3 regions of the Kovacikia sp. CALU 1929 genome follow, and region 1 is predicted to be linked to each of the others. Evidence: riboswitches for the same ligand, from Rfam matches in the RefSeq annotation. Region 1 holds a riboswitch; each other region holds the start of a gene.
The links. A riboswitch is a leader RNA that binds a small molecule or an ion and turns the genes downstream of it on or off. The one in region 1 is predicted to bind cobalamin.

Region 1 (7,646 bases):
GTCAGGCTGGCGAGGATTTCTGAGGGATTCTTCTGGCGGCGGCTCAACCGGACGCTTGGCATGATCTAAATAGATTTCGGTTTCATAGCCTGCCTGGGGATACAACGAACCATTGGCGAGTGCTAACCGACTGCGCCGATTCGACCACAACGAACCTGCCCAAAATGCTCCACCTACCACAATTCCACCCACTGGAATCATCAACCACCAGGGTAGCGAGGCTCCAGAGGTCGTGGTTTCACCTTCACTATGATCATCAGCGGCTGCATTACCACCCCGCAGGGACTGGGCATACAGTTGATTTGCCCGTTGGGTCACAATGAGATCCCCATCAAAAAGCCCTTTTTTGACTTCCACAAACTCCCCAGATTCTCGTCCGAGTTCAACTTCGGTGAGCTGAAAGGCATTGCCATTTTGGACAAATACGACCTGCTGGCGATCGTTCGTTTCGACCAGGGCTGATTTTGGAATTGCCAGTACCGCCGTTGGAGTCCGATCCGTTAAGACCTCGAGTTCGGCAAACATCCCTGGCTTCAGCAACCCACCTGGGTTTTCCAGGGTGGCTTTAACCGGGACAACACGAGTATCACCGTTGACCACAGCACCAATCACGTTCACCCGTCCTTCAAAGGTTTGGTCTGGCAACCCATTGGCTCGGACTCGCACCCGCTGACCGCTCTGCACCCGCTCAATGTCTTTCTCAAAGATATTGGCAGACACCTGAACGTCATTCCCATTGACGATCGTCATAATGCGCTTACCAGCATCCTGCCCCGACTCACCCGCCGTGGTTTCGCGGTTAGCGACGGTGCCTGAAATCGGTGCTTTGATGGTAATTGTGCCATCTGGGTTCGCATCGGCTCCCAATTGTTGCAGTCGAGTCTGGTAGGTTTCACCACTCAGGTTCATGCGTTTCTGCGCCACCCTAACGGCAGATTGCGCCCGTTGCAATTGGGCTTGGGCTTCAGAAATTTCCAGAGCACTTTCTGCTTTTGCCAATGCTGTCTTTGCTTCTTGCAGCTTGGTTTCCGACTCCAGCATTGTTCTGCGGGGAATGGCTCCTCGTTCTAGCAAAGTTTGATCTTTGTCGTAACGCTCTTGGGCAAAACTCAGTTCGGTTTTGGCTTGCCGGATATTTGCGGTGACAATTTTGCGCTGTTGTTCTAAATTTCGTTGAGCCAGTTTGAGGTCTGCTTCCGCCTGTTCCACGGCTGCGATCGCATCTGCCCGTCGATCAAATGCTTCAGTTCGCAACGTCGCCAATTCTGGGCTAGACATGACTGCAACGGCTTGCCCTGCTACGACAGCATCACCCGGATTCACCAGTAACCTTGCGATCGTTCCACCCACTGGAGTGGTGACATCCACTTGCTTGTTTGGCAGGGTCTCAATTTGACCACTGGTCTTGATGCCAAAGGGCAACCGTTGCCGGGTTGCTGGCTCAATTTTGAGTCCCAATCGCTTGGCAGTCGCTGCATCAACTTCAATATTTTGAACGCTACTAGCTCCTGATTGCTGAAACTGGCTACTGCCATGATCATGCCCCGCACCTGCAAAGGCTTTGAATGGCACGGTCAAAAGCATTAATGTTAATAGGGTTCCGGTCGTTCGTCGGGCTACTTTGGCAGTGGTTGGGGATTGTCGCATAGGGTTTTAAATGGCTGCGCTTTAGAGGCTCATGAAAACTACACTCAGCACCCAGTTTGGCAGAGGAGAATGAAAGTAAGGTGAAAGTTTTTGTCAGACTTCAGGTTGAAGATACATCCCGGAGTCGTTTCCCAGACTGCCGCAGCCACAATCCGGCGAGTAGTCCTGCTACAAACAGGGCTGTAAAGTACAACAAACTGATCAAGCGTGTGAGCAGGGGTGGTTCAATTCCCTCGACATCGATTTGGTGAGCCACTTGAAAAGGACGGAACGATCTCGTAGCACCTGCTAACGGCTCTACATCAACCACTACCTGATGCGGCGCACCATCAAAAAATTGCTCTTGCCAGGTAAATCGACCCGTTGCATCGGGTGAACCCTGATAAGCAAAAACAGGCTGCCGATGTTCGATCGCAATGGATTGAATCGTGAGTACCACATCTGAAACCGGGGTTCCCGTTCTGATATCTGTCACCTGGATAGCTTGAAGGGCAGGTTTTCCAACGACTGCTTCGGTATTTCCTAATAGCCGTGCCTCAATTCCTTGAGCCTGCTGCACGGCTGGAGTAGAGGCATGGGTCTCGTTAGCATGATCGGCATGGCTAGAGGACAGTTCTGCACTGACGTTGACCCACAGGAGAGCCGCGATCGCAATCATCATTGCCCCACTCAACAGCAACCGTACAGGCTGAGGCGCAATTTCACCCGGTCTCACCGACTGATTGCCCCCGATCACCCAACCACCACCAAATCCTGCCAGCACCAGCACAGCGGCTAGAATCGCAAGATTTCGGTACTTCACCGGATTCTCCGAAACTGAAAATGTCAGGGTTTGCTCGAATGGCTTAAATGCCTCCGCTACTTTGGGAGTAACCGTCACCTCCATGCGGTACTCGCCCCGAATGGGTAACACTTGCTTAAACTGCAACTCTCCCGTAGGCGCGATCGCTTTCAGGTCTAACAACTTCGTGCCCTCAACAATTGGAAAGTCGGAGGTTAGCCAGGGTGTTTTCGGAGGGGTAAATAAACGTATCTGAACGTTCGCATCCGATAGGGGCTGACGGTCTGGATTTAGAACTCGCAACTTCAACCGAACTGGCTCTGAATCGGGAAGTACCTGGCTAATAGGAGGATTCGTCTCAAGTTGTACCACTGGCTGCGAGCCGACAGGGATTGCTGCCGATAGCAAAATATTCCCGCTGACAACTCCAGCAGCGAGAAACAAACCTACGTATTTCAGTTGTCTCATAAAGCCTCATTAATGCTGAAACCAGTACACCAAAGTTTGCTCTTAATCGCGGTTGAAGCAATTAAGGCGGCAACAAAAAGCGTTTAAGCTACGTGATTTAGTGACACGCAACAGCAAGAGTTTGATGGCGTGTTTCGTGCAAGGCGTTATGAGCCGGAGGATAGGTGGAAAAGTAGAGCGTCCAGAGAATGAGCATACAAAGGCTGGTCAATAGACCTACCTGGACGGGAAGAGAGAGCGTCATTCGCTGGGTACGCTGCCAAAGAGATGGATGACTAACCATAATCTGTGCCTCGCAGATGGATTGATAGGGGAGTACGATCGGTGGGCGTTCTGACTTAAAGACACGTGCCTTATCACAGTTGCGGGACAGTGGCAGACTCATACTGCACTTTCCCCGATTTAGCATTCAAAACTACGCTTACCTAAAGTTTTGAATCACAAACCTCTGGCGGCTGTTCCCCGCCAGAACCGAATCGATCACTCAAACAATACCGCAAATCTACATACGCGAAGGAGTCAACTGCAATTGCTTCATAGTTCTTATTAAACAAATCAGTGTTGGGTCAGCGATCGCATGGTTTTACTAATCTCAAAAGATGATGTATGCTCCCAGAGCCTAGTAACATTCCTTTGCCAAATTCCACCATTGTGTCTGATTAATCTCAGCCGCTTGGACACAATAGATTCACATTTGACCCAGTGCCATCATCCGCAGTTTGCGAAGTGAGTTTACGCAAAGTGGACAGTCGCAACCAAACAACGCGATGGCGGCATCACTCTCCTCATCTGAAAACTCTAAGGCATAGGGTGAGTCTTGAGGATTTGTCGCCAAGTCGATCGCCGGACTTGCCTTCACCTTCGTAATATCTTTGACTCGCGTACAAACATAGTTTGTTTGGCTATGACTCGACTCGATACACACCTTTCTGTCTGGTGGCAATGCTTTTAGTTCAGCCGCATGAGTGGGTGACAACACACCTAAAAGGCAAGAAACTGAACCTACTAACGACGACGACGAAAGTAAAGCGAGGAGAAAGCGTCTCATAGTTCAAACGTGTTGATGAGCAAAACAGGCTGTAGCAATATAGTCGAAATTAGGCAAGGCGTGTGATCAAAACTGCAATCTCAACAAAACTCAACGCGCTCCTGAGAGGCATAAATTTTTCTTGCCCATTTTCTAAACTGCAATGATAGAGTTAATTATGAAAAGAAAATGAAAAGACTTTAGTCTATGGCGCTCCCCGATCGTCTTCCTATCTTGCCAGAGGTGTATCGCAGCATTGCGATTCCAGTCGAGATCACCTTGAAGCGTGATCGGATTGTATTGTTTGGGTTACTCATGGGGGTTTGGCTCGGTGGATGTAATCCTCAGACAACCTCTACTCCACCACCGCAGCGTGAAGGCTCTAGCCCCACTGCCGCCACTAATCCGGCTCGGAAAGACAAGAAAGTTATTCTGACGACATTCACTGTCCTGGCAGACATGGCACAGAATGTGGCAGGAGATAAGGCGATCGTGGAGTCCATTACAAAGCCGGGGACTGAAATTCATGGCTATGAACCTACTCCCAGTGATTTTCAACGGGGGCAAGGAGCAGACTTAATTTTAGACAACGGCTTGAATTTAGAACGTTGGGCAGAGCGGTTTTACAACAATTTTCCCAAAGTAACTCGCCTCACCTTAAGTGAAGGGGTGCAACCCGTCAATATTGCTGAGGATGCCTATCAGGGCAAACCCAACCCTCATGCCTGGATGTCACCGCAAAATGCTCTGATTTATGTCGAAAATATTCGTAAGGCATTAAGAAACCTCGATCCGGCAAATGCAGCCGCCTATGATGCCAATGCCAAAGCTTACAGCGGGCAAATTCGGGCGATCGATACCAAACTTAAGCAAGCCATTTCAGCGATTCCTGCTGACAAACGCTACATGGTCAGTTGTGAAGGTGCATTTTCATACATTGCCCGCGACTACGGCTTGAAAGAAGTTTATATCTGGTCTGTCAATGCTGAACAACAAGCTACTCCCAAACAAGTAGAACGAGTGATTAACACGGTCAAAGCCAATCAAATTCCGGCAGTTTTTTGTGAGAGTACAGTGAACAATGAGGCACAGCTTCAAGTGGCGAAGGAAACAGGCGCGAAGTTTGCGGGTGTGTTTTATGTCGATTCTCTCTCTCCTCCCGATGGTCCGGCATCAACCTATCTGAAGCTACTCGAATATAACGTCAATACCTTGATAAAAGGGCTACAAAATTAGGGAGGAAAACTGATGAACTCAATCAGCATTGATATTGAAAATGTAACGGTTGCCTATCACGGCAAGATCGCACTGCATCGTGCTTCGCTGCAACTTAAAGCCGGAACAATTTGTGGCTTGGTTGGAATGAATGGAGCCGGAAAATCAACGTTGTTTAAAGCAGTAATGGGATTTGTAACGCCCGTAAGTGGACGAGTGTTAATTAATGGACTCCCGATTCATCGAGTGCAAAAAAGCAATTTGGTTGCCTATGTGCCTCAGTCAGAAGAAGTGGACTGGAATTTTCCGGTTAGCGTTCAGGATGTGGTGATGATGGGACGCTACGGCTATATGAATCTGTTGCGAATTCCTCGATCGTCTGATAAACGTGCCGTGCGTGATAGTTTGGAACGAGTCGAAATGTGGCAAATGCGCGATCGCCAAATTGGAGAGCTATCGGGCGGACAAAAGAAACGTACTTTTTTTGCACGAGCACTGGCACAGCAGGGAACGGTGCTACTGCTAGATGAGCCGTTCGCAGGTGTGGACATCAAAACGGAGAAAATGATGATCAACCTGCTCATGGAACTGCGGCAAGCAGGTTATACGATCTTAATTTCTACCCATGATCTAGCTTCTGTCACCACATTTTGCGATCAGGTCGTATTAATTAACCGCACGATTCTTGCCTACGGCGAAACGTCAGAGGTGTTTACTGAAGAGAACCTTTCTCGCACGTTTGGTGGTTCGATCGGTGATTTGTCATTTGCCAAAAGTCGGTTAACTCAAAGCAATCAGGAGGAACAGTAATGGACTTGTTTCAGTGGTTTATGGCTCCTTTGCAGCATGAGTTCATGGTGAAGGCAATTCTAGTCAGTGCCTTAGTAGGAGTTGTTTGTTCTGCGCTCTCTTGCTACATGACGTTGAAGGGATGGGCGTTGATGGGAGATGCTGTTTCTCATGCAGTGATGCCAGGTGTGGTGATTGCCTACGTGCTGAATCTTCCCTTTGCGGTCGGTGCTTTTGTGTTTGGCATAGGTTCTGTAATCGCGATCGGGTTTATTAAAGCAAAAACTCGCGTTAAAGAAGATACGGTAATTGGTTTGGTGTTTACCGGATTTTTTGCGTTGGGCTTAGTATTGGTTTCTAAGGTGAGAAGCGAGATTGATCTAACGCACATTTTGTTTGGCAATGTTTTAGGAATTTCAGATGCAGATATTGTTCAAACTGTCGTAATTAGCGTTGTTACTTTAGTAACATTAGCGATTTTACGAAAAGATTTAATTTTATTCTGTTTTGACTCGACTCATGCTCGTTCGATCGGGTTAAACATCACGTTTCTTTATTACATTCTGCTGTCTTTGCTATCGCTGACCGCTGTGGCAGGACTTCAGACCGTAGGCATTATTTTGGTTGTGGCGATGCTGGTCACTCCCGGAGCAACAGCATACTTGTTGAGCGATCGCTTTGACCACATGATGCTAATTGCAATGGTGAGCGGCGTGTTTTCCAGCGTTATGGGCACTTATATTAGCTATCATATTGACGGCGCAACCGGAGGCTGTATCGTTGTTCTGCAAACATTACTCTTTGTCGCTGCTATGATTTTCGCACCCAAGCACGGACTGTTAGCGCGAAGGCAGCAGCGGTTGAGTGATGAAATAAAATCAGCACTTTAGAGAACCGCTTGACTGTCAGTCGTTATTCCAGCCTTGTTAATATCTTCTTTAAAGAGCAAAGTACAGGAAGGCTGCTGGTATTTAGCCTAGTGGTGTTGTGCAGTTGTAGAACACAATTAGCTCTTCTCTGGTGAGCAATGTCTGATCGCTTCGAAGATATTCGTACGTTTGTTGTTGTGGTTCAGAGGCACAGCATTGCCAATGCTGTCGAGCAATTAGGACTGGTAAGTCTGCGGTGAGCCGTCGTGTGCGAGACTTGGAGGCTCGACTGGGAGTGCAACTGCTGAATCGCACCACACGGCATCTGAGTCTGATGGACACCGGAGCCGAATTCTACGATCGCTGTATTCAACTTCTATCTGATCTTTAGGAAGCAGAAGACGGTAGTGTTCTGGGCATATGGTTTATCTTCCATAGGGATGTTACATGTAACATCCCTATGAATCCCACAACAACAGATTTGAAACACTACCAGTGAAGGTAAGGGATACAGCAAGGTTAGTTGTCCAGTATGGTGCCACCATTGAACTCATCCTTGTAATACAGAACTTGATAACGGAAGGTTTCTGCATCTTCTGGAGAAGGAATATGCTGGGCAAGTTCCTCCACCCACTTGCAGGGAGAATCCGAAGCACCTTGAGATTGATAACGGTTGATTAACCAGTCACCAATGGGTCCTACCACATCGATCAGTGCCAATCGGCAGCGTGCGATAAAGTGTTCATTTGCAATAACCCAGCTAAGAGTATGTTGTACGCGGGGTTTTAAGTCGTTTGGGATTAGTTGGATCAGATTGTGGACAAATACTTGTCGAGACAGACTGCTGCGG
Region 2 (7,646 bases), on a different contig from region 1:
CCGTACCAGGAGCGGTTCAATCTGGTGGGGAGTTTGGGTGTCGATGCCATAGGTTGCCAGTCTTGCCTGCAATGCTTCATCTTCGGCAATCAGGACCATTTGAACCGGGGGTTTGCGTTGTTGCCGGACGTGCAAATGACGACCCAGGGGATCCACATCTCCGATCGCCAGCAGTCCCCCACTCAGTAGTTGTCCCAGCAGGTAAAGGCTCTGTGCCCAGACCAGGGGCACATTCTCATTTGGCAGACGTATCTGACTACCGGGATTTGCTCGCTCAGCTTCAATCAACGCTTTTGGGACATAGTACAGTTCGGGGAGTAGTTTCAGTCCCTCCCGTTCGACCAGTACACTTTCCAACCGCTGCTGGTACTCCTCCACCTGATCGAGATCGCCCCGAAATACCCCATCTAAGAGCAAATAGGTGAAGAACAGGGGCCACTCACACTCAAGGTGTTCAAATTGCTTCAGTTCACGGGGTTCATAGTGCAGACGAGTGGTGTCTTCCAGGACGGTCTGATGTCCATCTCGCAAAAACCGTTTGCAGCCGTATTTGCCCTGGAGCTTCTGAATGATGTCATGGCGGGTGCGATCGCTCAACGCCTGATCATCCACTGCAAATGCTGGGAAGCCAATCACACTCAACAGGGCGGCATCCACTTCCTTAGAACTAGACTCACGGGGGAGGAGGGATTCCAGGGTAATGCGCGATCGGGCAATCTCATCCGGCAACACATGAATCACCGAACCCTGACCACCCCGTACACCAAACAGGTTCAACCCATTCATCGCCTCCAGTGCCGCCTTCGCCATCCCTACAGAACTGGCATTTAGCTCCGGGTTGCCGTGGTTGATCTTGTTACCCCGCTCCCAGATGCCGTAGTCCGGAGTGCGGTAAGCCCGCCCAATGTAATAGACCAGGTTTTGAATAAAGTTGACTTCATCGGTGGTGAAAATAATTTGCAGTCCAGAGGCGGTCATCTGCGCCAGCACCAGCAGAAATACAGAGGTGGCATCTAGCTGAAGGTGTCCCCACTGGTCATCTCCGACGACCACATCCCCATTATGGGTATCGTACTTAGCGTGCAGGGCATCCAGGAGAGACTGGGTCTGCTTAAACCGCTCCACTTTCTGCACCTGCCGCATCATGGCAAATAGCAAACCCCGCATTAGCTTGATGACGCTGTGCTCCAGTTCAAAGGTGCGCCCCTGGTCTTCGTCTATCTTGCGGTACGCCAGTGCCAAGCCCCACACTGCCAGAATGCTGTAGACATTGTCCCGCACCCAAGCGTCGGTATAGTCTCCGTGGGCATTGACGGCGGTACTGGCAGGCAGCAGCCCCGTAATCGGGTTCTGGCGAGACAGAATAATGGTGCTGATCTGGTTGTAATAGTCATCCAGCCGAGCTTGCAGGTCGGAAGGTTTCATTGGCGTGCTTGAGTGGCGCGTTAAGGGATTAAGGATCGCGGTATAAAATTTATTGCGTACAAACGATTCTATAGGCAGTCAAAGATTTCTCTATTATCCGTTTTCTGAGGTTACCGAAAGTTTGCAGATTACATTGGGGCGCGATCGCATTTTCTAACCCACAGACAAGTGCAAAGATCTCCGGCTTCTATCCAAGGTCATCCCCTAAAACAGGAGTTTTCCAGAAGCCGAAGATCTAATCGCTGTTTTCCCTATTGTTCCGTCAGGAAAATTTTGACGGGTCACAAACCCTCAAAATTTAATTCTCATTACTTTCTGGGTACCTCCTACCCGTCAGTGAGGGCGTATTTTGCCATTCATCCCAAAATTCAGCAACGCCCCACAAAAAACCAACAGCCAACAACTGGGTACCCGACGCCTCACCCCTCTCTATCAACTAACACCCTCCGCCCCATAGCCTACTGGCAGTAGCTCTCAGCCACCTCTGACAGCCGTTCTTGTTGGGCAGAACTCACCTTGTTGAAGGTCTCCACAAACTGGAGATGGGTCACGCCTGAACCGATAAAAGTCCAGCGGTAGGATCTCTCCTGCACAGCTTTGATTTCCTGCTGTTCTACTTCGGTAAAAGTGCGTCCGGTTGCCCTGGAGAGACTTTCCAGATCCAGTTGCACCTGCATCATCAAGCCACCGTTGAGAAACTCAATCAATTTGAAGAAGTCCTCTACGCCTGTTTCTACCTCCGCTTGATCCAACTGCTGCACCAGTTGCTCCACCATTAAGGTATCCAGGGTGGTGTGTTGTGCCTCTTCCAGCCAATGATTCCGTAACAGGCTGCAAAACTGCGGGTCAAGGCTTTCACTGAAGTTGTCGCGGATACTTGCCAGGTAGTGGTATTGAGTCATCCATTCAATGTAGAGAATGATCAACACCACACCCAGAGGACGATGCTGGAGCACTGCGTTGGCAATGTCTTGCACTGGACCAATCCCATCACAGCGACTGCCAAAACCAATTTCAAACTCTTCGGCAAAGCGACGGAATAGACGAATGTGCTTGCTTTCCTCTTCAGCAAAGTGCAAAAGCGCCTGGGTTGCAGCAATATTTGTTAATCCTGTGGTTTTAACGTGATCAATGACACAGGGCACAATGAATTCTTCGACTAAGCCAAACAGATGGAGATAGCTGTTGCCGCGAATTTGGTTCAAGATCAGCTTTTCTGTTTGATTCAGACAGGTAATCTCATTCACCCTGGCTAAAGCTTCTGGTAAAAATCGTTTGGTGAAGTCCAAGTGCTTGTCACCACCGATAATATCTTCAATCCGCCAATTAACTCTGTCTGCTCGATGGAGGGATTGTTCGTAACTTTGATTCGGGTTTAGTGCGATCGCAGTCATTTTTGTGCTCCGTTTGTGATGAGTAAGAGTTGAATCGTTAGGTAGAAAACCCAGTACTTTTAAGGTCTTAATCGGACGAACTTAGTTGTTTACAACAGCCGTTAAAAAAGTTGGACTGGGATGGAATAGAAATTCGCTGTAATCAGCGATTTGGTCCAGACCCAGGAGGTTTAAGAGGAGTTCAAGTGCCAGCCAGACGGTAAGTTTGGCAATGAGACTTTTCCATTTCACTCGCATTGGGAGCACCTCCTGCATCTGAAGATTCAGATTGGGTTAGAATCTCTAAAAAACCGTGTCTTTGCTGTTCTGTTATCAGGTTATTTAGACTGCTGTCCTGAAACCGTCCGGGAATCATCCAGGCATCATCCGACAGCGATCTACTATTCCTGACACCTGACACCTCATAGAAGGGTTATAGAACTGACGCCGCAGAGTCCTATAGTTTGGGTATCTGGGCTGATAGTTTTAGAGTAGAAAGCAATCGGGAATCCTTCGAGAAGAAACACTCATCCCATCGGGTGAAAAAGACTGCTCCATCAGGTTCATGCACCAGGCTTGTTAAAGATAAGGGGCGATCGCCGGATTCATGAAAGAACTTCTACAATCCAAAATCTGCTATCTAAAATCCAAAGCGGTATCAGTTGCAAAGCCCTGATAAGTTTTTCATCTCGCTATAGCCGCTCATGATAAACTGCTCTGGCACTGGGATCGGCTCTGATGGGGATCAGCCGTCAGAGGTAAGGGGGAAAGTGCAGTATCTAGTCTGCCGCTGTCCCGCAACTGTGAAAGGGGAGGATAAAGGTAATCACCTTCCCCAAGCCAGAACACCCGCCGATTCCCTGACGGATTCTTTCATCTGCGAGGTATGGATGATGGCTGATATACAACTAAGGAAATTAGACTCGACGACTCCGTTGCCAGGGAAGTTTAGGATTACCCCCCTAGTGCAAGGCCTGGGATGGCTAGGGCTGGGGTTCTTCGGAATTGTGCAACCCGCGGCAGCGCACCACGCGATGGAGGGCAGAACCCCAACTAACTTTTTTGAAGGATTTTTATCTGGGTTAGCGCATCCGGTGATTGGTTTGGATCATTTGGCATTTGTAGTGGCGATCGGTCTTCTGTCTGTGAAGCAGGTACGGGGGGCTTTGATTCCTCTATTCTTTGTCATAGCTGCCATGCTAGGAACCGGGCTGCATGTAATGAGCATAGATTTGCCCTTGACCGAGATCGCCATTGCAATATCGGTGATTGCTCTCGGTGTATTGCTGGCACTGGGCAAACAGTTTGGGTTTCCCATCCTGGCTGGGTTGTCTGCCATCGCGGGTCTGTTTCATGGCTATGCCTATGGGGAAGCAATTGTGGGAGCAGAGATGGCACCGTTAGTTGCTTATCTGATGGGTTTTACAGCCATTCAGTATGCGATCGCTTTCTCAGTCTTCTGGTTAGGAAGCAAAGGTTTTCAGCAGTCACCCAATCAGGCTTCTGCTTTCCTGCGCTATTTTGGCTATGGCATCTGTGTGCTGGGGGTGGTTTTCCTGAGTAGTTCGCTGCACAGTATAGGTTAAGGAAAGGAAAAGCTGAAGGCTCAAAGCTGAAGGATGAAGTTTTGAAGTAGGATCGGCAAAGCCAAGCGTGCCCATCAGCCATTCATCCTTTTGGTGACGATGGGTAAAACCCTTTGCCCCTAATATTTGTCTTTATCTCAACCCAGGCATAGCGTCTGGGTTGTTCGCTTTTGGTACTGAAGCTTATAGGAACGTTACTCTATGAATGGGCAATAGCCTGCTGTCGAAACTCTTAAAATTCACTTCAAAATGCTAATTGATTTAAGTCCTGCCCTGCCGACATTTTTTATTACCCTACGGGAAGGGGTAGAAGCTGCTCTGGTTGTGGGAATTGTGCTGGCTTACCTCAAGAAAGGGGAAAAAACTCACCTCAATTCCTGGGTTTATAGCGGAGTAGTGGCTGGACTGGTGGCAAGCGTGCTGGTGGGCGTTCTGTTCAGTCTGATTGTGGCAGCGGTTGGGGCTGCTAATGAAACCTATGAGCCAGTGGTCAAGCCGTTACTGAATGGGCTATTTAGCGTAGCCGCGATCGCGATGCTGAGCTGGATGCTGGTCTGGATGACCCGACAATCTCGCCTCTTAAAAGCAGAGGTAGAAGGGGCAGTGGGAACTACCTTGAAAACAGAGAACGGAGGTGGCTGGGGCATTTTTGGACTGATTTTCTTTGCAGTCCTGCGAGAGGGGTTTGAAACCGTTCTATTTATAACGGCTCGCTTTCCCCAGGGATGGATGCCCATCCTGGGAGCGATCGCAGGCATTATTGCCGCTATCGGGATTGGGGTGCTGTTGTTTAAGTTCGGGATTAAGATCAATCTCCGCCTGTTTTTTCAGGTCATGGGCATTTCCCTGCTGCTGATTGTGGCAGGTCTGGTGGTTTCAGCCTTCGCCCATATCGATATTGCTCTCTACCGGCTCACCCAGATCAGCAGCCAGTTTGAGCCTATTTGCTTGTTCCAGGGGACTGGAAACACCTGCATTCTGGGTCCCCTGCTCTGGGATACCAGCCAGATACTTCCAGAACGCCAATTCCCTGGCATTATCCTGCATACCCTATTGGGCTACGAAGACACGGTTTATCTGGTAGAAGCGATCGCCTATCCCCTTTTCCTAATTGGGGTTGGCAGCCTCTATCTCCAGAGCTTGACAGGCAGCGAAGCCGAGCGACAGCGGAGCGCAGGTGAACAAGTAAACGGGTGAAGTTTACTGACACCTAACACCTGAAACCTAGCACCTGAAACCTTCCTCCTCCTCCCCGAACCCTACGGAAACGCCAAAGGAGAACTCTCCCTCCTACATTTTTCTGCAAGTTCTGTCTTTATGAAGATATGGAAAATCGTGTTCGCGTCTATAGTCGATGAGGTTAAATTGGGTAAACATCAGGTTAAGATCTGGTTAAAGTAGCAATAGGTGGAAAAAGAAGATCCCTCACACCGTAGCTACAAGCTCTAAGTTACAAGCTCTAAGTAGGTTACAAGCTCTAAGTAGGGGGAGTTAAAATGAACCGTTCTGAATTTCTGTTTCCAAAATCCCGTTATCGCGGAGAAGTCAAGCCAGAAAACCTGGTTTTTAACGCAAATTTGCAAGAGTTTTCCCAGCAGGTCAACTATATTTGCTGTCTGGAAACCAATGGTAAGCTTTCTCCGGAAGAGTCTTATCTAAAAATTAAAGGACTTTGGAAGTCACTAAAACGCAGTAAAAAGCAACTTGGAATTGGTGACACAACAGCGGAAGGTTAAGGGGTTCCCCAAAAGTGGTTTACCAGTAAGGGCAGTTAGCCAGTCTCTTTGGCATGGAGACAACGATATTGGCAAGCCTGCCCTTACCACTTGAGACGGAGTTATTTAATCTGTAGTTCAATGGCTCTGACTTAAGCCTGAAAGCCCTGACCTACCTAGTTCTCCCGGCCGAGTTTTGGAACGAGACAAAATCCATACTTCCCTATGCTGCCGATAAGAATTGGGAACTAATAACGGTCTGGTAATAGTTTCTAAGCTGGTAGGTGGCGGCTGCCCAACCCCATCGCTCGGCTTCGCGGCGGGCGTTGCGGCGCAGGGTTTCTCGCTCTTCTGGGTTGGCGAGCAATCGCTGGGTAGCCGCGATCGCCCCATTGTCATCCGTTGGATCAAACAAAAATCCGTTGACTCCATCTTCCACAATGTCTGGAATGCCGCCAGAGCGGGCTGCCACCACCGGGCAACCGGCTGCCATTGCTTCTAACAAGACTAAACCCAGCGTTTCTGTGCGGGAGGGAAAGACAAAAGCATCGGCAGAGGCAAAGGCAGAGGCAAGCTCCAGACCTTGTAAGTAACCCACGAAGTAAGTAGGCGTTCCGGCAAAGTGTGCTTCCAATGCCTGCCGATGGGGTCCATCCCCCACCAGTGCCAACCTCGCATTTGGGATCGCCGCCATCACAGGTCTGATTTGTTCAATTTCTTTCTCTACCGAAAGACGACCCACGTATAGAAGCAAGGGTGCTTCTGGGTATCCCTGAGTCAGGCGCGATCGCATCTCCTGGCTTGTCAGGTGGGGCTGAAATGTCTCCGTATCCACGCCTCGCTGCCACAGGTCTACGCGCTCAATTCCATGCCCAGTTAAAGCCTGCATCATTGCTGTCGAGGTACAGAGGTTAAGGGCTGCCTGGTTGTGCCCTGCTTTCAACAGTTCCCAGAGCAACCCTTCCAACATACCCAAACCATAGTGCTGTAAATACTCTGGAAGATGGGTGTGGTAGGAAGCAATCAGCGGAATGTTGTAGACCTTGCTATAAAATAACCCCGCCAGACCAAGGACAGCGGGGTTCACGATATGAATCAAATCGGGATTGAAGCGCTTTAAGAAATAGCCGATCGAGGGACGGGGCAGTGCCAGCTTCAGTTCTGGATAAAGGGGCAGGGGAAATCCAGACACCCCGTAAATTTTGGCTCCCTTGTACTCGGTTAGCCCACCATCGGGGGCAACCACAAGTACCTGGTCACCCATGCGCTGTAAATGATCAACCGTATGCCGCAGGCGCGTGACAATACCATCTACTTTGGGCAAAAAGGTTTCAGTAAATAAGGCAATCCGCATACAGAACGAACACTATCCTTAAGTAACGATGGCAACCAATTGAAATAGCAAACAATGGGCAATTACGTTGATCATCTGGGCAATGGGCAAAGACCGTGAATTTCGATCGCAACCACTGTCCATCCCATCAATACACCCACTCCTTCAGCAAAACAGTTAATTCGATGACGGTTTTCAGCAGCCTCAGCAATAG
Region 3 (7,646 bases), on a different contig from region 1:
AAACGCTTACCAACATGGCGCTCCATCTGAGTGCCAAAGATAGCAGAGGGTTCAACTCGGGCGATCGCATCCCCAACTTGGGTGTGGTCATCGGTCACGATCACCTCGTCACAATACTCGCTCACCTGCTCCCGGAACCAGTCAGCATCATATTTGCAGTAGGTGCCAGCCCAAACAACGTGAATGCCCATTTCCCGCGCCAGGATCTTGGTAATTGCAGCGGCATGGGTATTGTCACCATAAACCACTGCTTTTTTACCTGTCAGGTTTTGGCAGTCAATCGAACGGGAGAACCAGGCAGCCTGGGAGACGTGGAGGGTTTGCTCGTTGATGTAGTTTTCGTAGTCCACATCAGCCCCATTCTCGTTCAGGATTTTCTGAATTGCGCGCAGGCAGCGGGCGGTTTCAACGACACCCATGGGGGTAATGTCCACGCAGGGCATGCCAAATTCCGCTTGCAGATACTGGGCTGACATCATACCCAGTTCGCGGTAGGGTACCAGGTTAAACCAGGCACGAGGCAAGTTTTTTAGATTATGAACCGATGCCCCCTCGGGCAGAATTTCATTGATCTCAATCCCCAGGTCTGCCATCAGGCGCTTGAGTTCAGTGCTGTCATGGTTGTTATGGAAACCCAGAGTAGAAATACCGATGATGTTGACGGAGGGCTTTTCAGTCTTACCCTGGGGCAGATTACCTTTCTTGCGAGCTTTCTCGATATAGTACTGAATCACCTGATGCAGGGTACGATCGGCGGCTTGTAGTTCGTTGACCCGGTAATGGTTGACATCTGCCAGCATTACGTCACCCTTGGCTTCTATCTGGGCGCGATCGCAAAAGTTTTGCAGGTCTTCTTGCAAAATGCTGGAAGTACAGGTGGGTGTAAGAATGATCAGGTCAGGATGCTCTTCAGAGTCTTTACGAGTGATGTTATCAACGACCTTTTCTTGAGAACCCCGTGCCAGTACGTTGCGATCGACAATGCTGGCAGTAACCGGGGTAAAGTCGCGCTCTCGTTCAAGCATAGAGCGCATGACATTAAAGTAATCGTCACCGAGGGGCGCATGCATGATGGCATGGACGTTTTTAAATGAACTGGCAATGCGGAGGGTGCCGATGTGGGCGGGACCTGCATACATCCAATAAGCCAATTTCATAGGGTGCCTCTCTTAATGGGGTAGGAAATAGGGAATCGGGAAGTGAAATTATCCCTTGATATTCCTTGGCAATGCTGTGATGGTTAACGCCTATAAATTTTCTCAGACATGGCACCGCTTTGAGTAACCGCTTTGATGGTAATTGCAGTACCAGACGACGAGAGATATATGCCTGTATTGCCTATCTTGTCTTAGCTTGCGTCCATTTTCAGGGAATTAACTCCCTAGACAGGCTGCAATGATTCTTAATACTGTAAACCATTCGCTATGTAGACTTCGACGTATGTTTGGCACTGCTGGTTCAGCCAGGGCAGAGTTCGGAGGGCGAAGTAGGTCAGCGTATCTAAATTTTTTCCGCCTGTGAATAATGGTTTACAAGCCATTGCCTATGAAGAGTTGGGTGTAACCCAGCCAATGAACCAGACCTATAGCGATTCTCAGACGAGTACGGTACAAAATTAATGCCAAAAACCCTTACTGAATCAGCAGTTTGACCGTACACACAAATGGGAATTACTATATTCCATTTGGGAACCGAATCCAGTGGATGCAATTTAATGATTAATAGAGATTTATCCATTTCATCTACTATCAAAATCCGCTGCTTATTCCTTTACCAATAGGATTGCTAGAGGAGTTCAGCACCACAATTTAGCGTCATCAAGTTTGCACTTTTATGCAAAGCCTGAGAAAGATCCCTCCTTTAAACTAAGGAATAGAAGGGCATCTTGGCTGCAAACAGTCGATTGTTTCCTGGAACGTCACAGGGGTTCTACAGGGTTATTCTGCCCTTTACGTTGCCTTTTTGGGAAATCTACCCTAAAGCCTATCCGAACACTTCTTAAGCTTGGTAATCAGCTTTGGCAGCTAAGTTTCCGAAAGGCTTTTAGATGCTTCTCGATCGCTCTTGTTGCAGAGGTTTCAGTCAGGTTCCTAACAATAACTGCCCGATATATCTCTTTTCAGATATATCTTTATACCTGATTATGTGGCAAACCTTTCAGGAGTTTATTCCTCGGTAAGCTGCAACTCAGATTCACTTTTGTGCGTCCAAATGCATATAGGTACAGGTTGTTTTGAGTGCTATGAACAATCAAATTTTGCTATTTATGGTTGAAACTCTTAAGTCAGGGGTTTCAAAGGTTAAAGATGTACGCTTTGTGACTAGAAGTATTAGCATCTTTAGTATTTTGTTAGTTGCTAGTACTGTGTTGGGAACCTATGCTCCACGCCGACCTCGAAGACCCCCACGCCGACCCCCTACTTCGCTGGTTGATCGGGCAATCGCTCTGATGCCAGTCTCACAGGGCATTGCTGATTCTAGGGATGAAATTAAGGTTGGATAAATGGAAGCTTTGTTTACATTCATCCAATAGTTGTGCTCATTCTTAACAGAGACCTCTAAAATTCAAATGGATAACATCCTGCAATCCAGCGTTTTAGATGGCTCGAATTCCTACCCTGTCCTACGATCGCGGTACGCTAATTCTGCATCCTCCCCCTCGCGGTAAGGACTGGATGGATTATGCAACCTGGGATGATCGCGTTGAGCGCTTCCGGGTTCCAGCAATCCAGTATCGCAATCTGGTCATGGCACTGAGGCAGGCGGGGACTGAACTAGAGGATCGGGCGAAGGAATTCCAGGAAATTAACCTGGTACCCAGCCTGGAAATGGAGCCTTACCCCCACCAGCAGGAAGCCCTGGATGCCTGGAAACAGGCGGGACGGATGGGTGTGGTCGTGTTGCCTACGGCGGCTGGAAAAACCTACCTGGCACAACTGGCAATGCAGTCCACCCGACGCAGTACGTTGGTGATGGTTCCCACCTTGGACTTGATGCACCAGTGGTATGCCCACCTGATTGCGGCATTTCCGGATGGGGAAGTGGGACTGCTGGGGGGTGGGTCAAAAGATCGAACAGCGATTCTGGTCGCAACCTACGATAGTGCCGCCATTCATGCCGAGACGTTGGGCAATCAGTATGCCCTGTTGGTATTTGATGAGTGTCACCATCTACCTGGCGACTTTAACCGGGTGATTGCGGAGTATGCGATCGCCCCCTATCGTTTGGGTCTCACTGCCACGCCTGAACGGACGGATGGCAAGCATGAGGATCTCTCGATCCTGATTGGTCCCGAAGTCTATCGCAAAAGCGCGGAGGAACTTTCGGGAACGGCACTGGCGCGACACAATGCTGTGCAAATTATGGTGCGCCTGTCCCAGAAGGAACGAGATCGCTATGATGACCTGATCCGCCAGCGCAATGAGTTTTTGCAGAATACCAATATTTTTCTGGGCAGTGTTCAAGGTTGGCAGCGATTTGTGCAAGTCAGCGCTCAGTCCAAAGCCGGCCGTCGGGCAATGCTGGCACACCGGGAAGCACGGGCGATCGCCTTTGGCACGGAAGGTAAACTCCGGGTTCTGGCAGATCTGCTGGCAACCCACTTTCCAGAGAAGACGTTGATCTTTACGGATGACAACGCCACGGTTTACCGCATTTCCCAGGAGTTTTTGATCCCCGCTATTACCCATCAAACGGGAGTGAAAGAACGGCATGATATCCTGACCCGTTTTCGCCAGGGAGACTACCGTGCCCTCGTTGCTTCACGAGTGTTGAATGAGGGAGTCGATGTACCGGATGCCAGCGTGGCGATCGTCCTGTCGGGGACGGGTTCTACCCGTGAATACATTCAGCGATTGGGGCGGGTGCTGCGAAAAGGAAAAGATCCAGGGAAGCAAGCTGTTCTTTATGAAGTTGTTGCCGAAGATACCAGTGAAGAAAACGTTTCCCGTCGTCGCCGTTCCTCTAAACCCCAATCCCAACTACGCCAGTTAGAATTGGTGCCCGCCCCCACTCCCTATTTCGACGATTCTGAAGCTGTTCCCCAGGCGGCTGAATCAGCCCCAGAATGGGACAAGCAGGGGGGGAAAGGGGATAGTTGATGTTACCGTGCCATTGATTTCAAAACTTCAATGTACTGGGCGATCGCGTGGTCTTTAAAGCGGGCAGAAAGAAAGTTGAGACTCAACCGCTGCCCAATCCGAAATTCCTTGTCCACATGGCGATAGCCCTGCCACCACCGGGGCAGTTCCGCAACTAAATCCATGCCATTCACAAATCGGTAGCTGTTGGGAACTCGCTCGTTAAAGGAGTTGCGAAATCCATCGTTACCCGCTTTGGGGGCACCAAAAGTGTAGAGTTCTATCAATGGCACCTTTTTGGAGAAGTTGTACTGAATATCAACGGCGCAGAGGGTTGCCAGCGCCCCCCCCAGACTGTGACCTGTGACCGTGGCGCTAGAAAGATCACGACTTCTAATGTAGTTGTGAATTTCATCTCGTACCGAGAAGTAAGCGGCGATAAAGCCTCGGTGCATTAGTGCGCCAGAACTGCTTGCACCTTCATAGGGATAAACCTTCTCCTTATCCTCTGTATCGACAATGGCTGCCTGAATAACTTGTTGCTCAAACTCTGCCCGTTCCTGCCGGGTAGCAAAGTTAGTGTCCCAGTCAAAGGATGACTCACTGCCCCGAAACACAATCGTAATTCCTGCACCATCAGGCAAAATAGCCCCTTGAGTGTCTGTTTTTTTCTGTTCGATTAGAACAGGCTGCTCGTTCAATCCGCCAAAGCGAATGCTGGAGAAGTTTTGATAAACCTCCTGGCAGTAAACGGCACATCTTGCTGCTTTGGAATAATCAACCGCCATTATTACCTCCCCTAATCAGAAATAGTCAGTAATAAATACAGGGATCTTGCAAAAGCCAGGAAGTTCCCTGTCATTTTTCTACATTTAATCGCAAATTGCCTGAATTGTATCGCCAGCTACTTCAAGGGTTTAGTAAATAATTGTGTTGACAATTACCTATTACCATTAGCTGTTACCCATTAAAACCTCATCCATATTGAGAGATGTGTTTTGCCCTCCCCTTTTCTTGTTTGCCGAAGGCTTTAAGCCCTCTCCCAGGGTCAGGAGAAGGACTTTGAATTTCAAACTCCCCTTTTCCCAAATTTGGGAGAAGGGTTTGGGGGATGAGGGCTTGTTTAGATGTCAGAAACCTACAGGTTGCAATGGAGACGAGGTTAAGCAATTAAAACGCAAAAAACTTTTCAGCGCGCACCTGTTCCGGTCTTGCTCCCAGGGCAAGAATGGTGGTGTGGATTTGCTCGGTGCGATCGCCCACGGCACAAATTTCTACATTAAACTCCGTCAGCTTAAAATCCTTTAATAGCAGCACGCTCTCTGGAGGTTGGCTGACAAGTGCTAGATAATGAAACCCTTTCCAGGAATGACTGAGCTGCTGCCAGTAGTCATGATAGGGGATTTGACCCGGTGTTTCTGGGTTGGACTGAATCAGCCAGACCGGATGTTGAAAGTTGCATTCCCAGAGCCAATCTATTTGGCTTTTGAGGGGAGCGATTCCAGAACCCTCCGCAATGTAAAGGCGCGGACGGGGTGGCAATTCGCTCAGGGTCATCAATCCGTAAGGTCCTCGCAGTGGCAGGGTTTGTCCAATCGATAAGTCCTGAATGAAGGCAGAACTCCAGCCAACGCGCGAAACACACAGTTCCAATTCGGGACAACGGGAAGGGGAGGAGGCGATCGAGTAAATTTTGCTGAATTTGCGCCCATCCCGCTCAAATTTGGGCCACACCGACTGCCCTGGCAAAAACTGAAACCCATCTCGATCTAACCGTAACTGAATGGATTTAATCGTAGGTGTTAGAAAAACCGACTCTAAAACCGTCGCCACATAGTCTGCCGTTGGAGAACGGCGCAACACATCTAAACTTTGCATCAATAACCCTCGCCTGTGGATCGCAGACATTACGGTGTATATCGCTTCCGGCGGGCATTCTGACTTGGGAAAGGATGAAGCATTTAAAACCTCATTCTTAAGCCTTTCTGCTTAAGTCTTTCCCTTCACAGTTGCGGCACAGTGCCAGATTTTTTTGCGTTTACGTATGCAAAATCACTGGTCTTTCCCCGGATTGGGCATTTTGCCTGATCCTACCTGGGCTGTTCCCCCAGGCAACCTGAAGCAGTTTTGTGATTTTAGCCTAATTAGGGCTGACGCAGATAACTAGGAAGTGATAACAGATGATTAGCAGTAGGTGCATGGACAACCTCATCCAATCTACTGAGTATCATCCCAACCTACTAAAATCTATTACGTTCATTAGGACTAGAAAGATTGAAGGAAGTCGGTGCCAGGGTGGGACTCGCTAAAGGTTTAGGGCTGTTTGCTTTTTGAAGCTGCACAAAGACATCGTAGCGGGTGCTGCGATCATCACTGATGGCGGCAGTAACCCCGATCGCTCTGACTGCCGCCACCAGATCCCGATTGCCGGGAGGCAGTTGCAAGAGGGGTAGATTTTTAGCATTGATGGCACGATCTACGTTCACGAAGAAGTGCCCGTTGCTGGGGTTGGGATCGGAAGGAACGGCAGCTTTAAACGATGGGCTGTCTGCCAGGGAACCGGTTGGTCTGGGAACCATAGTGCTTGTGATGGGCGCTCCCAGAGTGAGGAATGCCACATTGCCATCTAGCCAACCGTGGGTGATACTGGGACCCCCAGCCGGAAGCACCCAATTAGTAACGGGGATATCCCCGACCTTGGTTTCTTCGACTTTAAATTTATATTTAGTTGCCATCACCTCATCTAACTGCTTGAGGGTGGCTTCGGCAGCCCGGCGATCGCTTGACTGCACCATAAACACTAGTCCAAATGGCAGGGTGGGCACATTACCTTCCGGGGCGGCCACCAGCGCCAGCGAAAACTCGCCCCCCATCCAGGCAAGCAGGTCCTTGTCCAAATCCATTCCCACAGTAGACTTCAAGCCATCCCGTAAGCCCTGGGGGTTAATGGGTGACACCGGGTTTGCCGTGGCTCCCTGACTGTAGTCTTGCCAGAACTGTTGCAAGTTGCCCCCGGATGCCATGATCACCGTATCTGCTGGTAAGCGATCGGGCATGGTTCTGGCAGTGTTTTTCACATCATAACGACGCTGACTGTCCGGTTTGAGCCAGGAAATACTCTTAAACCGAATGCCTTCTGCCTCAAGCACCGCGGTGGCTGCCAGTCCTTGAACTTGCTGCACCTGTGCCAGACTTTGGGGTGAAACTGACTTGCCTGCATTTGCCGATGTAGCGGTGGCTGCTGCTGGAAGGTTAACAAACAGTTTGCCGAACGGTTGGGCAACCTGGATTTTCCCCACAGCCTGACTGTAGCCGGGCGTAGCTGCCAGAGAGGGTTCACCTGTAAAGGTATCGATCGCCCGATCCATAGCTTTGGGATCATTGGCGACTACTACCAACTTCTGACTCAGTATGGCGGCTGAGTAGTTTTGAGCTGCTGCGCCCTGCGTTTCACGAACCTGAATCCCTTTATAGGTGCGATCGGTGACCTTGCCAGCCTGGGGTTTGAATCGCTCCAGGGTTTGTTTTGCTTTTCCAGCATCCTGAATCGGCAGCACTAGAATTGTG

Region 2: linked by a shared signal. The riboswitch ahead of AC1S52_RS20055 (HupE/UreJ family protein) and the one ahead of AC1S52_RS04505 (CbtB domain-containing protein) in region 1 are both predicted to bind cobalamin.
Region 3: linked by a shared signal. The riboswitch ahead of AC1S52_RS19325 (FAD-binding oxidoreductase) and the one ahead of AC1S52_RS04505 (CbtB domain-containing protein) in region 1 are both predicted to bind cobalamin.

What each region holds. Positions count from the first base shown of each region.
Region 1 is NZ_JBXBCF010000049.1:164,844-172,489, forward strand. It holds gene AC1S52_RS04495 (efflux RND transporter periplasmic adaptor subunit) at 1-1,647, opposite strand, end outside; gene AC1S52_RS04500 (hypothetical protein) at 1,748-2,896, opposite strand; gene AC1S52_RS04505 (CbtB domain-containing protein) at 2,994-3,179, opposite strand; adenosylcobalamin (AdoCbl) riboswitch at 3,171-3,316, opposite strand; gene AC1S52_RS04510 (hypothetical protein) at 3,585-3,944, opposite strand; gene AC1S52_RS04515 (metal ABC transporter substrate-binding protein) at 4,131-5,159, shown strand; gene AC1S52_RS04520 (metal ABC transporter ATP-binding protein) at 5,172-5,948, shown strand; gene AC1S52_RS04525 (metal ABC transporter permease) at 5,948-6,817, shown strand; gene AC1S52_RS04530 (LysR family transcriptional regulator) at 7,053-7,187, shown strand; gene AC1S52_RS04535 (DUF8082 domain-containing protein) at 7,316-7,646, opposite strand, start outside.
Region 2 is NZ_JBXBCF010000077.1:20,839-28,484, reverse strand. It holds gene AC1S52_RS20070 (phosphorylase b kinase regulatory subunit alpha/beta) at 1-1,425, opposite strand, end outside; gene AC1S52_RS20065 (hypothetical protein) at 1,884-2,819, opposite strand; gene AC1S52_RS20060 (hypothetical protein) at 3,001-3,219, opposite strand; cobalamin riboswitch at 3,512-3,669, shown strand; gene AC1S52_RS20055 (HupE/UreJ family protein) at 3,764-4,384, shown strand; gene AC1S52_RS20050 (FTR1 family iron permease) at 4,634-5,581, shown strand; gene AC1S52_RS20045 (DUF7219 family protein) at 5,881-6,120, shown strand; gene AC1S52_RS20040 (glycosyltransferase) at 6,323-7,453, opposite strand; gene AC1S52_RS20035 (hypothetical protein) at 7,525-7,646, opposite strand, start outside.
Region 3 is NZ_JBXBCF010000075.1:182,665-190,310, reverse strand. It holds gene bchB (ferredoxin:protochlorophyllide reductase (ATP-dependent) subunit B) at 1-1,157, opposite strand, end outside; gene AC1S52_RS19335 (DEAD/DEAH box helicase family protein) at 2,601-4,100, shown strand; gene AC1S52_RS19330 (lipase family protein) at 4,103-4,867, opposite strand; gene AC1S52_RS19325 (FAD-binding oxidoreductase) at 5,250-5,987, opposite strand; cobalamin riboswitch at 5,990-6,214, opposite strand; gene AC1S52_RS19320 (DUF3352 domain-containing protein) at 6,320-7,646, opposite strand, start outside.